Regions from separate parts of the Streptomyces sp. NPDC059909 genome, predicted to be linked through region 3. Evidence: riboswitches for the same ligand, from Rfam matches in the RefSeq annotation. Region 3 holds a riboswitch; each other region holds the start of a gene.

Region 1 (4,217 bases), on a different contig from region 3:
GGCGGCGTTGCGGAAGTCGAAGACCGTGTGGAGCCCGAGGGACGAGAGGAAAGCGGCGTCGCTCTCGGTGGCGTGCGCGAGGTGGCCGCTGCGGAAGAGCCGTCCGTACTGCACCCGGCGCCCGTCGACGGTCGGCAGTCCGCCCACGTCCCGGAAGTTGCGCACCCCGGCGAGCTCGGGTTCGGTCGACGGGGGCTGGGGCAGCTGCTGCGTCACGGGGGCTCCTCCGTGTCTGCGGTCGGCACTGCTCGCCGACGATGGCGCGCTCCCGACCCTACGACATCGATTCCTCAGGCAATCATCTTGGTGGTCGGGGCAAGAGCGTTGCCTCCAGGGCGGGTTCGACCGATGATGTTCGGACCTGTGCGAATCTGGGGGGTTGGGATGATCGAGCCGGTCGGCAAGGGGCGAATCTGGGTGCTGTCCGGGCGCACGAGCAGCTACGCGCTCCACATCACCGACCGCGACGAGCTCCTGCATCTGCACTGGGGGCCCCGGATCGGACCGGCCGACGCCGAGGCCCTGGCGGCCCGGCCCCTCCCGCCCTACTGGCCGTTCGAGTCGCAGCTCGACGGCCACGAGGAGTATCCGGTCGAGGGCGGCCCCCGGTTCGTACGGCCCGCCCTCTCCGTACGCACGGAAGCGGCGCGCGGCACCGAATGGCGCTACGACGACGCACAGGTGGACGGTGACGAGCTGCGGCTGCGCTTCGACGACCCCCTGCACGGCCTCGCGCTGACCCTGCACTACCGGATGCGGGACGACTCCGACGTGGTCGAGCGCTGGGTCACGGTGGCGCACGCGGGGGAGGGGCCGGCCCTGGAGCTGCTGCGCGCCGACGCCGCCGTATGGACGCTGCCCTCCCGCGACCGGCGCCGGCTCTCCCAGCTGCACGGCCGCTGGGCGGCCGAGTCCCGGCTCGTACGGTCGGAGCTCACGTACGGAGAGAAGGTGCTCGGGTCGCGCCGCGGGCACACCGGCCACCAGCACCTCCCCTGGGCCGCCGTCGACGACGGAGAGGCCACGGAGGAGACGGGGGAGGTGTACGGCTGCGCCCTCGGCTGGTCGGGATCATGGCGGATCGCCGTACAGCACCTGCCCGACGGCCAGGTGCAGATCAGCGGCGGCGCCGGCTACGACGACTCCGGGCTGCTGCTCCTCGCGCCCGGTGAGACATACACCTCACCCGTCTTCGCCGGGCTGTGGACCGACAAGGGCTTCGGCGGTGCCAGCCGCGCCTGGCACGCCTGGCAGCTGGCGCATGTGATTCCGGACGCGCGGGCCTCCCGGCCGGTCCTCTACAACTCCTGGGAGGCCACCGGCTTCGACATCTCGGAGGAGCAGCAGCGGGCCCTGGCGCGCCGGGCCGCCGGGATCGGGGTCGAGCTCTTCGTGGTGGACGACGCCTGGTTCGGGAAGCGCACCAGCGACCGGGCGGGGCTCGGCGACTGGACGCCGAACCCGGACCGCTTCCCGCAGGGGCTGAAGCCGCTCGCCGAGGAAGTGCACGCGCTGGGCATGCGGTTCGGGATCTGGGTCGAGCCGGAGATGGTCAACGCCGACAGTGATCTTTACCGCGCCCACCTTGGCGGCCTGGGTGACGGACAGCCCTAATGTGCAGCTCAACAGCTCCCTGCGGTTCCGTTTCGTCAGCGCGATGGCCGGGGTGCTGGGCGTCGGGGGCGACCTCACGCGATGGAGCGAGGACGAGCTGACCGAGGCCCGCGGCTGGGTGGCTCTCTACAAGAAGATCAGGCCGGTCGTGCAGCACGGCGCGCTCCACCGGCTGCGGCCGCCGGAGGGCGGGCTGAGCGCCGTGCAGTACATACGCGGCGACGAGATCGTCGTCCTGGCGTGGCTGCAGGCTCAGCACTACGGAGAGCGGCCGCCCGCGATCAGGCTGCGGGGGCTCGATCCGGCGGCGGCGTACGAGTGCCTGGACACGGAGACGGCGTACCGGGGTGCGGTGCTGCTGCATCACGGAATGGACACGGGGCTGCGCGGTGATCTCGATGCGGTCGTGCTGCGGCTGAGGCGTCGGATCGGCCGGATCTGACCCTTCCGTTTGCTAAGTCGGACCTGGCTCGTCATATGCCTTTAATGGGGCTTCTGTCCGAATTCAAATGCTTTAGCAGAACACGCCCCGATTGCCAGGGAGATGGGCGTCGTTGCGTGAGCGGGATCATATTCGTGACGGTCTGTTGCCGTGTCCCGTCATCAATTCCCCTTGCGGGTAAGGAAATCAGGGATCCCCGATCGACGGAGGGTGACCGGGAAGTCCCTCTTGCCAGGGACTGGGTGAATGTCGGGTCAATGGGGAGGCTTGTACCCGCCGATTTGCTCGCTTACGGTCGCCGCAATCCGGTCGGACCGCCTAATCCTGCCGCCGACCGGAATACGCACCCACCCCACGCGTGGCAGGAGCGGGGGACCCAGGTAGTTCGCCGGTCCGGAGTTCCGGACGGCTAGGGGTCAAGTCGCGTGCAAGCGCGACCGGGCATCTCCAGCCCGAACCCGACAGCTCACCTCGTAGGCGCCGGAGAGGAATTCGCCATGCCCAAGGGCAAGCATCGCCGTCCGAGGACCAACCCGATCACGCGCGGATTCGTCGCCGCGGGCACGGGTGGCGCCGCCATCGCAGTCCCGCTCATCGGCGCCGCAGGTGCACACGCCGCGGAGGCGTCCGCGCCCACCGTGACCCGCGAGCATGTCGCCACCGTCGCCCAGAAGGCCGCCCCGCAGACGCCGAAGGCGGGGAAGGCCGCCAAGACCTACACGGTCGTGGTGGGCGACTACCTGTCCAAGATCGCCGTGGAGCAGGACATCGACGGCGGCTGGAAGAAGCTGTACGCGGACAACCGCGCGGCCGTCGGCGAGAACCCGTCGCTGATCCACCCGGGCCTCAAGCTCACCATCGGCGCCAAGGCCCAGGCGAAGGCCCCGGCCGAGGCTCCGGCCAAGGTCGAGGCTCCCGCGGAGGCGAAGACGAAGGTGCGGGCCGAGGTTCCGGCCAAGGCCGAGGCTCCCGCGGAGGCGAAGACGAAGGTGCGGGCCGAGGTTCCGGCCAAGGCCGAGGCTCCCGCGAAGGCCGAGCGCACGCAGGCCCGCGCCGAGTCCGGCTCCGCAGCCGCCAAAGCGCCCGCCGCTGCCCCGGCCGCCGCCCCGCAGCGCAGCCTCTCCGACTACTTCGCGGCCCCCGTCGACGCGAGCATCACCACCGCCTACCGCACCGCCGGGGCCATGTGGTCCAGCGGCTACCACACCGGTGTCGACTTCGCCGCTGCCACCGGCACCTCCGTCAAGGCCGTCGGCGCCGGCACCGTCGTCTCGGCCGGCTGGGCCGGCGCGTACGGCAACCAGGTCGTCATCCGGCACAACGATGGCACGTACTCGCAGTACGCCCACCTCTCCTCCCTCGCGGTCTCGTCCGGCGAGAGCGTGAGCGGCGGGCAGCAGATCGGCCTCTCCGGCTCCACCGGCAACTCCACCGGGCCGCACCTGCACTTCGAGATCCGCACCACCCCGAACTACGGCTCGGACATCGACCCGCTGGCGTACCTCCGCCAGCACGGTGTCTCCCTGTGAACCTGACGTAACGTCAGCAGAGTCCGCCGTTCCCCGACCTGACCCAGGGGGACGGCGGACGCGTGTGTGCCGCCGTATTCCCGTCGGCCGGGAAACTGACCAGGTGGTTTATCTCACGCCTCGTCAACCCCTCCCTACGGTGGCGTAGGTCACTTCACGCCGTGAATGATGTCTCGACGTGGCAGACGATTCGAGATCAAGAACAAATGGTGCATTCGGGTCGTACGCGGCGATCGGTGACAGTTTCACCGAGGGCGTCGGAGACCCCGGACCCGAGGGTCAGTTCGTGGGCTGGGCGGATCGCCTCGCGGTCCTGCTCGACGACCGCGTACCGGAACACACCTTCCGCTACGCCAATCTCGCCGTACGCGGCCGCCTGCTCGACCAGATCGTGGCCGAACAGGTCCCGCGTGCGAAGGAACTCACCCCCGACCTGGTGACCTTCTGCGCGGGCGGCAACGACATCATCCGGCCCGGCACCGACCCCGACGACGTCGCCGAGCGCTTCGAACGAGCCGTCGCCGACCTCACCGGCGCCGTCGGCACCGTCATGGTGACCACCGGCTTCGACACCCGCGGCGTGCCCGTGCTCCGCCATCTGCGCGGCAAGATCGCCACGTACACCGCGCACG
Region 2 (4,217 bases), on a different contig from region 3:
CCGCGCCTTCCTCGTCCTCGTCGGGGATCTGATCGGAGTCGGCGACGAGCGCGACCTGCTCCAGGAACTCGGCGAGCGTGCCCGAGCCCTCCTCGGCACCGCGCTCCTGCTCGAACTCGAGCGCGACCGCCGCCAGCTCCTGAAGGTTCTCGATGCGCGTCTCGTCCTGCGGGTCGGTGGAGGCCTGCAACTCGGCGAGGTACCCCGTCCGTTCGAGCACGGCCTCCAGGACCGTCGCCGGTCCCGCGCCCGACTCGACGATCGTGCCCAGCTCCTCCATCAGCGCGTTGAACCGCTTCACGGCATTGGCCGACCGGGCGGCCATGCCGTACGCCTCGTCCACACGCCGCAGCGCCTGCGGAAAAGTGATCTTCTCGCGCAGGGCCAGCGCGTCGACCATGGCCTCCGCGCGCTCGCCGATGCCGCGCTTCGGAACGTTCAGGATGCGGCGCAGCGGGACGTTGTCCTCGGGGTTGGCGAGGACGCGCAGGTACGCGAGCACATCGCGGACCTCCTTGCGCTCGTAGAACCGCACTCCGCCGACGACCTTGTAGGGCAGGCCGACGCGGATGAAGATCTCTTCGAAGACACGGGACTGGGCGTTCGTCCGGTAGAAGACCGCGACATCGCCTGCCTTGGCGTCGCCCGCGTCCGTGAGCCGGTCGATCTCGTCGGCGACGAACTGCGCCTCGTCGTGCTCGGTGTCCGCGACATAGCCGGTGATCTGCGCGCCCGCGCCCGCGTTCGTCCACAGGTTCTTGGGGCGGCGGCTCTCGTTGCGCTCGATGACGGCGTTGGCGGCGGAGAGGATCGTCTGTGTCGAGCGGTAGTTCTGCTCCAGCAGGATCGTCGTCGCGTCCGGGTAGTCCTCCTCGAACTGGAGGATGTTGCGGATCGTGGCGCCGCGGAAGGCGTAGATCGACTGGTCGGCGTCGCCCACGACGCACAGCTCGGCCGGCTCCAGGTCCTCGTACCCCGTGCCGACCAGCTCGCGCACGAGCGTGTACTGAGCGTGATTGGTGTCCTGGTACTCGTCGACCAGGACGTGGCGGAACCGGCGACGGTAGTGCTCGGCGACGTCCGGGAACGCCTGGAGCAGATGGACGGTGGTCATGATGATGTCGTCGAAGTCCAGCGCGTTGGCCTCGCGCAGCCGGGCCTGGTACATCCGGTAGGCCTCGGCCAGCGTCTTCTCGAAGCCGTCGGCGGCCTGGTCGGCGAAGGTCTCCTCGTCGATCAGCTCGTTCTTCAGATTCGAGATCTTGGCGCTGAAGGACTTCGGCGGGAACTTCTTCGGGTCCAGGTCCAGGTCACGGCAGACCAGCGCCATCAGCCGCTTCGAGTCCGCCGCGTCGTAGATGGAGAACGAGGACGTGAAGCCGAGCTTCTTGCTCTCCCGGCGCAGGATGCGGACGCAGGCGCTGTGGAAGGTGGAGACCCACATCGCGTTGGCGCGCGGGCCGACGAGATGCTCGACGCGCTCCTTCATCTCGCCCGCGGCCTTGTTCGTGAACGTGATCGCCAGTATCTGGCCGGGGTGGACATGGCGGGTCGCCAGCAGATGGGCGATCCGGTGGGTCAGCACCCGGGTCTTGCCGGAGCCGGCACCGGCCACGATGAGCAGCGGCGAGCCCGTGTGCACGACGGCGGCACGCTGCTGCTCGTTCAGCCCCTCGAGCAGCGCGGCCGGGTCCACCGCGGGACGCGGCGCACCGTCCCTGTAGTACGCGTCCCTGGCCGGGGGCACGTCGAACTTCCCCTCGAAGAGGTCGTGCGGGTCCTCCTCGTGGGGCGCGTGCTCGTCGTGCTCGGGCGGCGGGGGCTCCTCCGAGGCCGAGGTGCGCTGGAGGTCCGCCAGGAAGCTGTCGTCAAAGAGGCTGCTCATCGCTCTACGAGTCTAGGCCGCCCCACCGACAGCCCGCCGCCGCCTTCACCACAACCGGCCGAACACGGTCCGTCACATCACGAGCACGGGACGGATGCGGCACGACGGTGACACGCCGAGGTCACGAAAATGTATCGGGCATATCGAACATCGACCTTCACAGCGGCACCACAGTTTGGCTAGCGTGCTCGCCCAGGCGGCCCGTTCCCCCAACGGCGACCTACGCCAATCGGGCAGCCCACGCCGAATCCGACTTTCCCGTAAGGAAGTTCGGAACCGGGGACCCATCATGCACAACCGGGGTGAATCGGGCCGTGCTCAACTCGGCCCGTAGGACAGCCTTCCGTTCCGTCCGAACCCGACAGCTAACCCGGTAGGCGGTCCACGGAAGGAGATGCCGGCCTTGGCGTCGCATCGCAAGACGCGTACGCATCCGCGTACGAAGTCCCCCGCCGTCGGGTTCACGACGGCCGCCCTCGCGGGCGTCACCCTCCTCTCCACCCAGAGCGCCCAGGCCGACCCGAGACCCAGCATCGAAGAGGTTCAGAAGAAGGTCGACGACCTCTACCGGCAGGCGGGCACCGCGACCCAGCAGTACAACCGGGCGAAAGAGGAGACCGCGCAGCAGCGCCGCGAGGTGGACACGATCCTCGACGATGTCGCCAAGCGCACGGAGTCGCTGAACGAGGCCCGCCGCACGCTCGGTTCGTACGCGGCCGCGCAGTACCGGACCGGTGCGGTCACGCCGACCGCCGCGCTGCTCTTCGCCGACAGCCCGCAGGCGTACTTCGACCAGACCCATCTGATGGACCGGCTCTCCGACGAGCAGCGCGGCGCCATCGCCGACTTCGAGACGCAGCAGGCGGAGGCCGCGAAGCAGCGCGCGAAGGCGACCAAGAGCCTGGAGACGCTGACCGCCTCCCAGCAGTCGCTGCGCACCAGCAAGGAGCAGGTGCAGCAGAAGCTCGCCGAGGCGCGGACGCTGCTGTCGCAGCTGACCGCCGAGGAGAAGGCGCGGCTCGAGGCGCTGGAGCGTCAGCGGGAGGAAGAGGCTCGCCGGCAGGCCGAGGCGAAGGCCAAGGCGGAGGCGGAGGCCAAGGCCGAGGCGGAGCGCCTGGCGAGGGAGCGCGCGCAGCAGGAGGCGCAGAGCCAGGACACCGGGACCAGCCCCGGGACGAGCACCGGCACCGGGACGAGCACCGGCACCGACACGTCCGCCGGGACCTACGCGGCCAAGGCCGAGAAGGTCCTCGCCTTCGCCCGGGACCAGATCGGCAAGCCGTATGTGTGGGGGGCGACCGGCCCCAGCTCGTACGACTGCTCCGGCCTCACCCAGGCGGCCTGGAAGGCGGCCGGCGTCGATCTGCCCCGCACCACGTGGGACCAGGTCGAGGTCGGCCAGCGCGTCGCCACGAGCGATCTTCTCCCCGGCGACCTGGTCTTCTTCTACGACGACATCAGCCACGTCGGCATCTACATCGGCGACGGCATGATGATCCACGCCCCCAAGCCGGGCGCGAACGTCCGCGAGGAGTCGATCTACTACATGCCGATCTACGGGAGCGTCCGCCCCGCGTAGACCGCATGGACGCCTGACTGACTCACGCCGTAACCACCCGTCGCACAGGGTGCGTTGCGGCGTGAGTGGTCATGCGACCGGCCCGGTCACGTCCACAGCGTCGCGATGCTGTGCCTACCCGGGGGACACCCCCCGGACCCCCGGCCCGGTCACGTCCACAGCGTCGCGATGCTGTGCCTACCCGGGGGACACCCCCCGGACCCCCGGCCCGATCACGTCCACAGCGTCGCGATGAAGATGTTCGCCACCGTCAGGCCGCCCACCGTGGCGAACACGCCCTTCCCCACCTTCTCCTCGTCCCGCTTGACGTAGACCAGCGCGAGGATCACCACCAGCACCGCCAGCTTGACGCCGATCTTGAGGTTGTTGACCGGCTGGTCGTCCGCCTGGTTCAGCCCCACCAGTGCCACGCCCGTGACCAGCATCAACAGGGCGCCGTGCAGCATCGCGGGCGTGAAGCGTGCCGTTCCCTCGCCCATCGCCTTCATCTGGGTCAGGAAGCCACCGAGCAGCGACGCGATGCCGATGATGTGCAGGGCGACGAAGACATTGATGAGTACGTCCATATCACCGGAGCCTAGCCGTACGGTCCGAAAGCGACCCCGGCGGTCCGACTCCCGCCAATAACGGTCATGGCACCACTGCTCGGCGCGCCGGAGGTTTAGCGTCCTCCCCCAGGTGACCGACTCCCCACCGCCGCCGCGCATCCGGGCGGCACTCCGGCCACCACGCCGATGGATCCGGCGGTGGACC
Region 3 (4,217 bases):
CGCCGAGGCCCTGCGCGCGCCGCTCTTCGCCGACAGCGAGGTCGAGCGGCTCGTACGGAACCGGCTGGACGAGATCCCGCACGAGACCGCCAACCCCGCCCGCCGCGCCGCCAAGGAGCTCTCCAAGCAGCTCTTCCCGGCCTCCTCCCGGATGTCCCGCCCCCGCCAGGGCAGCGAGGAGACCGTCGAGCGCATCGACTCCGCGGCCGTCCGGGCCTTCTACGAGGCCCATGTCCGGCCCGCATCGGCCACCGCCGTGGTGGTCGGCGACCTGACCGGCGTCGACCTGGACGCCGTGCTGGCCGACACCCTCGGCGCCTGGACCGGTGGCCAGGCCGGGACCCGTCCCATGCCGCCGATCACCGCCGACGACACGGGCCGCGTCGTCATCGTCGACCGCCCCGGCGCGGTCCAGACGCAGCTCCTCATCGGCCGCGTCGGCCCGGACCGGCACGACCGGGTCTGGCCGGCCCAGGTCCTCGGCACGTACTGCCTCGGCGGCACCCTCACCTCCCGCCTGGACCGCGTCCTGCGCGAGGAGAAGGGGTACACGTACGGGGTCCGGGCCTTCGCCCAGGTCCTGCGCTCCGCCGCCGACGGCACGGGCGCGGCCACGCTCGCCATCAGCGGCTCCGTCGACACCCCGCACACCGGCCCGGCGCTGGACGACCTCTGGAAGGTGCTGCGCACCCTCGCCGCGGAGGGCCTGACGGACGCCGAGCGCGATGTCGCCGTTCAGAACCTGGTGGGTGTGGCCCCGCTGAAGTTCGAGACCGCGGCATCGGTCGCGGGCACGCTGGCCGACCAGGTCGAGCAGCACCTCCCGGACGACTACCAGGCCCAGCTGTACGCGCGCCTGGCCCAGACCGGCACCGTCGAGGCGACGGCCGCGGTCGTCAACGCCTTCCCGGTGGACAGGCTCGTCACGGTGCTCGTCGGCGACGCGTCCGAGATCGAGGAGCCGGTCAAGGCGCTCGGAATCGGTGAAGTGACCGTTGTCACGGGCTGATTGACTGCCGGTCGGCTCCGGCGCACTCGTGGGGCCCCGTTGGCATCGTGCCAACGGGGCCCTTCCGTATGTCCGTTTTGTTGGAGAGGCTGCGCTTCTGCCCTGTGGCATGTACAACAAATCTCTGTGTCCGTTTGGTGATTGAAAGATGTCCGGCTTAGCGTCATCTGCGCTGTCCGCCGGTTGCACCAGCCGCATTCGCGGCATCGGACAGCCATCGCCGAGTCCCCGTCGGGCGCGAGCCCGGGGAGCCGGGGACCCACATGTCCCCTGGGGTGAATCGGACGCCTTCGCACCCGTGCGGAGGGGCCCGTAGGAGACCTTCCTGCTCCGAACCCGTCAGCTAACCCGGTAGGCGAGAAGGAAGGAAAGGATCAGCCACTACATGGCGTTCACCCGTGCCACCGGGAAGCATCGTGGTCCGAGCCGGCTGACGCGCAAGCGCGTGGGTCTCGCCGGCGCCGCGGCCCTCGCCACCACCGGCGTCATCGGAAGCCTCGCCTCCCCGGCGCTCGCCGCCGACACGGAACTCCCCTCCCTCGAGGACACCGGCCTCAACCAGGCCTTCGTCGCCGCCGACACCCTCGCCGAGCAGATCGACGCCCAGGCCGACGCCCAGCAGCGTGAGGCCGACCTGGCCGCGGCCCGCGCGAAGGCCGAGGCCGAGGCGAAGCGCAAGGCGGAAGCCCGCCTCAAGGCGGCCCGCGAGGCCAAGGAGCGGGCCGCCCGCGAGGCCGAGCGCAAGCGCCTGATGTCCTACACGCTCCCGGTCGCCGGCTCGTACATCAGCACCGGCTACCAGGCGGGCGGCGCGGTCTGGTCCTCCGGCGGCCACACCGGCGTCGACTTCCACGCCCCGTCCGGCACTTCGGTCGTCGCCGTCGGCATGGGCACGGTCGTGGAGGCCGGCTGGGGTGGCGCGTACGGCAACAACATCGTGATCAAGATGAAGGACGGCACGTACACCCAGTACGGCCACCTGTCGTCCATCGGCGTCTCGGTCGGCCAGACCGTCACCCCTGGCCAGAAGATCGGTCTGTCCGGGTCCACCGGCAACTCGACGGGGCCGCACCTCCACTTCGAGGCCCGCACGAGCCCCGACTACGGCTCGGACATCGACCCGGTCGCGTATCTGCGCGGCCACGGCGTCCGCGTCTGACACCTGCCTCCGCGGCGTGGGCCCCGGCCCGGTCATGAAGACCGGCCGGGGCTTTCGGCCAGCGTATTCCGGCCAAAAGATATCCATGGATTCCCGTAGGCCATCGGAATTTCCGGCTCACTGCAATAGAGTCACCGAACAGACGTCGCTCGACGGGGTTTCGCGCGGATTAAAGGCGGAGGTTCGGTATGCGCATTCCTGCGCGCTCGGTATGCACGGCGATCCGCGACGACATCGTCTCCGGTGTCTTCGAGCGCGGCAGCCGGCTCACCGAGGAGCAGTTGGCGCGCCGCTACGGCGTCTCACGCGTCCCGGTGCGCGAAGCGCTGCGGACCCTGGAGGCGGAGGGCTTCGTCGTCACCCGCAGGCACGCGGGAGCGTGCGTCGCCGAGCCCACCGAGCAGGAGGCCGCCGATCTGCTGGAGATCCGGATGCTGCTGGAGCCGCTGGGCGCCGCGCGGGCCGCGCAACGGCGCACCGAGGCCCACCTCAAAGTGCTGCGCGGCCTGGTCAGGCTCGGCCAGGAGCGGGCGCGCCGGGGCCAGGGCGAGGACCTGCGCTCGCTCGGGGCCTGGTTCCACGAGACCCTCGTGCAGGCATCCGGCAGCCCCGGCCTCATCGCGCTGCTCACCCAGCTCCGGCACAAGATCGCCTGGATGTACGCCGTCGAGCAGCCCGCCCGGCCGGTGGAGTCCTGGGCCGAGCACGGCGCGATCGTGGACGCGGTGTCGCGCGGCGACGCGGAGCGGGCGCGGGCGCTCACCATGATGCACGCCGAGCGGATGACGGGTGCGCACCGGCTGCGCATTCCGGCGCGCGGGACGGTGAGGACTTCGCAACATGCCGTAAACACGGCGAGCGCCCGCAATTAACAAAAGCGCCGTATACAAAGAGGGGCTATTTCAAACAGCAGAGCCGCAGACCGGTAATTCCCGGTGACTGCGGCTCCGCCGTTTTCCATTCATTTGTGATTGCCGGCCGGGGTGCGGTTCCCGGGTCGACTCCGGCGTACGGCGGGGCGCGACGCCCGGGACCCGGATCCGGCCCGGACCGGGTCAGACGGTCTCGGGAAGCTCCTCGAGACCCTCGGCGACCAGCTTCGCCAGACGGTCGAGGGCGGCGTCGGCGCCGTCCGCGTCCGAAGCGAGCACGATCTCCTGTCCGCCCTCCGCGCCCAGGCCGAGCACCGCGAGCATCGAGGCGGCGTTGACGGGGTTGCCGTCGGCCTTGGCGATCGTCACCGGGATGCCGGAGGCCGTGGCGGCACGGACGAAGATGGAAGCGGGGCGGGCGTGGAGGCCCTCGGCCCAGCCGACATTGACGCGGCGCTCAGCCATGGTGATGCCCTTCAAGTCCTAGCGGTTGTCTAGACCAGTCTCTCATGTGTCCCGCAGTGCTCGGAAACGTCTCGGCCGGTGTCCGGGCACTCGCGGGTGCCCTAAGACTGCACCCGCCCCACGGGCTTCGCGACCGGTGCCCGAGCCGTACTCTTTCCCCATGCAGACCCCGTCGGACCACGCGTACCCCGACCACTGGGAAGCCGACGTGGTGCTGCGCGACGGTGGCACCGCGCGCATCAGGCCCATCACCACCGAGGACGCCGACCGGCTCGTCAGCTTCTACGAGCAGGTCTCGGACGAGTCCAAGTACTACCGCTTCTTCGCGCCGTACCCCCGGCTCTCCGCGAAGGACGTGCGCCGTTTCACGCATCACGACTACGTGGACCGCGTGGGTCTCGCGGCGACGGTCGGCGGCGAGTTCATCGCGACCGTCCGCTACGACCGGATCGACACGCGCGGAATGCCCGCGTCCGCGCCCGCCGACGAGGCGGAGGTCGCCTTCCTGGTACAGGACGCGCACCAGGGGAGGGGAGTCGCGTCCGCGCTCCTCGAGCACATCGCGGCGGTCGCGCGGGAGCGGGGCATCAGGCGCTTCGCGGCGGAGGTGCTGCCCGCGAACGGCAAGATGATCAAGGTCTTCACGGACGCCGGGTACACGCAGAAGCGCAGCTTCGAGGAAGGCTCCGTCCACCTCACGCTGGACCTGGAG

Evidence for each region. A riboswitch is a leader RNA that binds a small molecule or an ion and turns the genes downstream of it on or off. The one in region 3 is predicted to bind cyclic di-AMP.
Region 1: another riboswitch for cyclic di-AMP. It lies ahead of ACFV9O_RS27170 (peptidoglycan DD-metalloendopeptidase family protein); the one in region 3 lies ahead of ACFV9O_RS15785 (M23 family metallopeptidase).
Region 2: another riboswitch for cyclic di-AMP. It lies ahead of ACFV9O_RS26585 (NlpC/P60 family protein); the one in region 3 lies ahead of ACFV9O_RS15785 (M23 family metallopeptidase).

The regions. Positions count from the first base shown of each region.
Region 1 is NZ_JBHWKX010000047.1:643-4,859, reverse strand. Features, by position in the region: gene ACFV9O_RS27180 (tyrosine-protein phosphatase) at 1-216, opposite strand, end outside; partial or broken gene ACFV9O_RS27175 (alpha-galactosidase) at 385-2,056, shown strand; cyclic di-AMP (ydaO/yuaA leader) riboswitch at 2,395-2,549, shown strand; gene ACFV9O_RS27170 (peptidoglycan DD-metalloendopeptidase family protein) at 2,554-3,585, shown strand; gene ACFV9O_RS27165 (SGNH/GDSL hydrolase family protein) at 3,764-4,217, shown strand, end outside.
Region 2 is NZ_JBHWKX010000044.1:49,377-53,593, forward strand. Features, by position in the region: gene pcrA (DNA helicase PcrA) at 1-1,885, opposite strand, end outside; cyclic di-AMP (ydaO/yuaA leader) riboswitch at 2,117-2,281, shown strand; gene ACFV9O_RS26585 (NlpC/P60 family protein) at 2,280-3,464, shown strand; gene ACFV9O_RS26590 (hypothetical protein) at 3,677-4,030, opposite strand.
Region 3 is NZ_JBHWKX010000019.1:80,709-84,925, forward strand. Features, by position in the region: gene ACFV9O_RS15780 (M16 family metallopeptidase) at 1-1,009, shown strand, start outside; cyclic di-AMP (ydaO/yuaA leader) riboswitch at 1,218-1,381, shown strand; gene ACFV9O_RS15785 (M23 family metallopeptidase) at 1,395-2,168, shown strand; gene ACFV9O_RS15790 (GntR family transcriptional regulator) at 2,357-3,040, shown strand; gene ACFV9O_RS15795 (HPr family phosphocarrier protein) at 3,224-3,505, opposite strand; gene ACFV9O_RS15800 (GNAT family N-acetyltransferase) at 3,666-4,217, shown strand, end outside.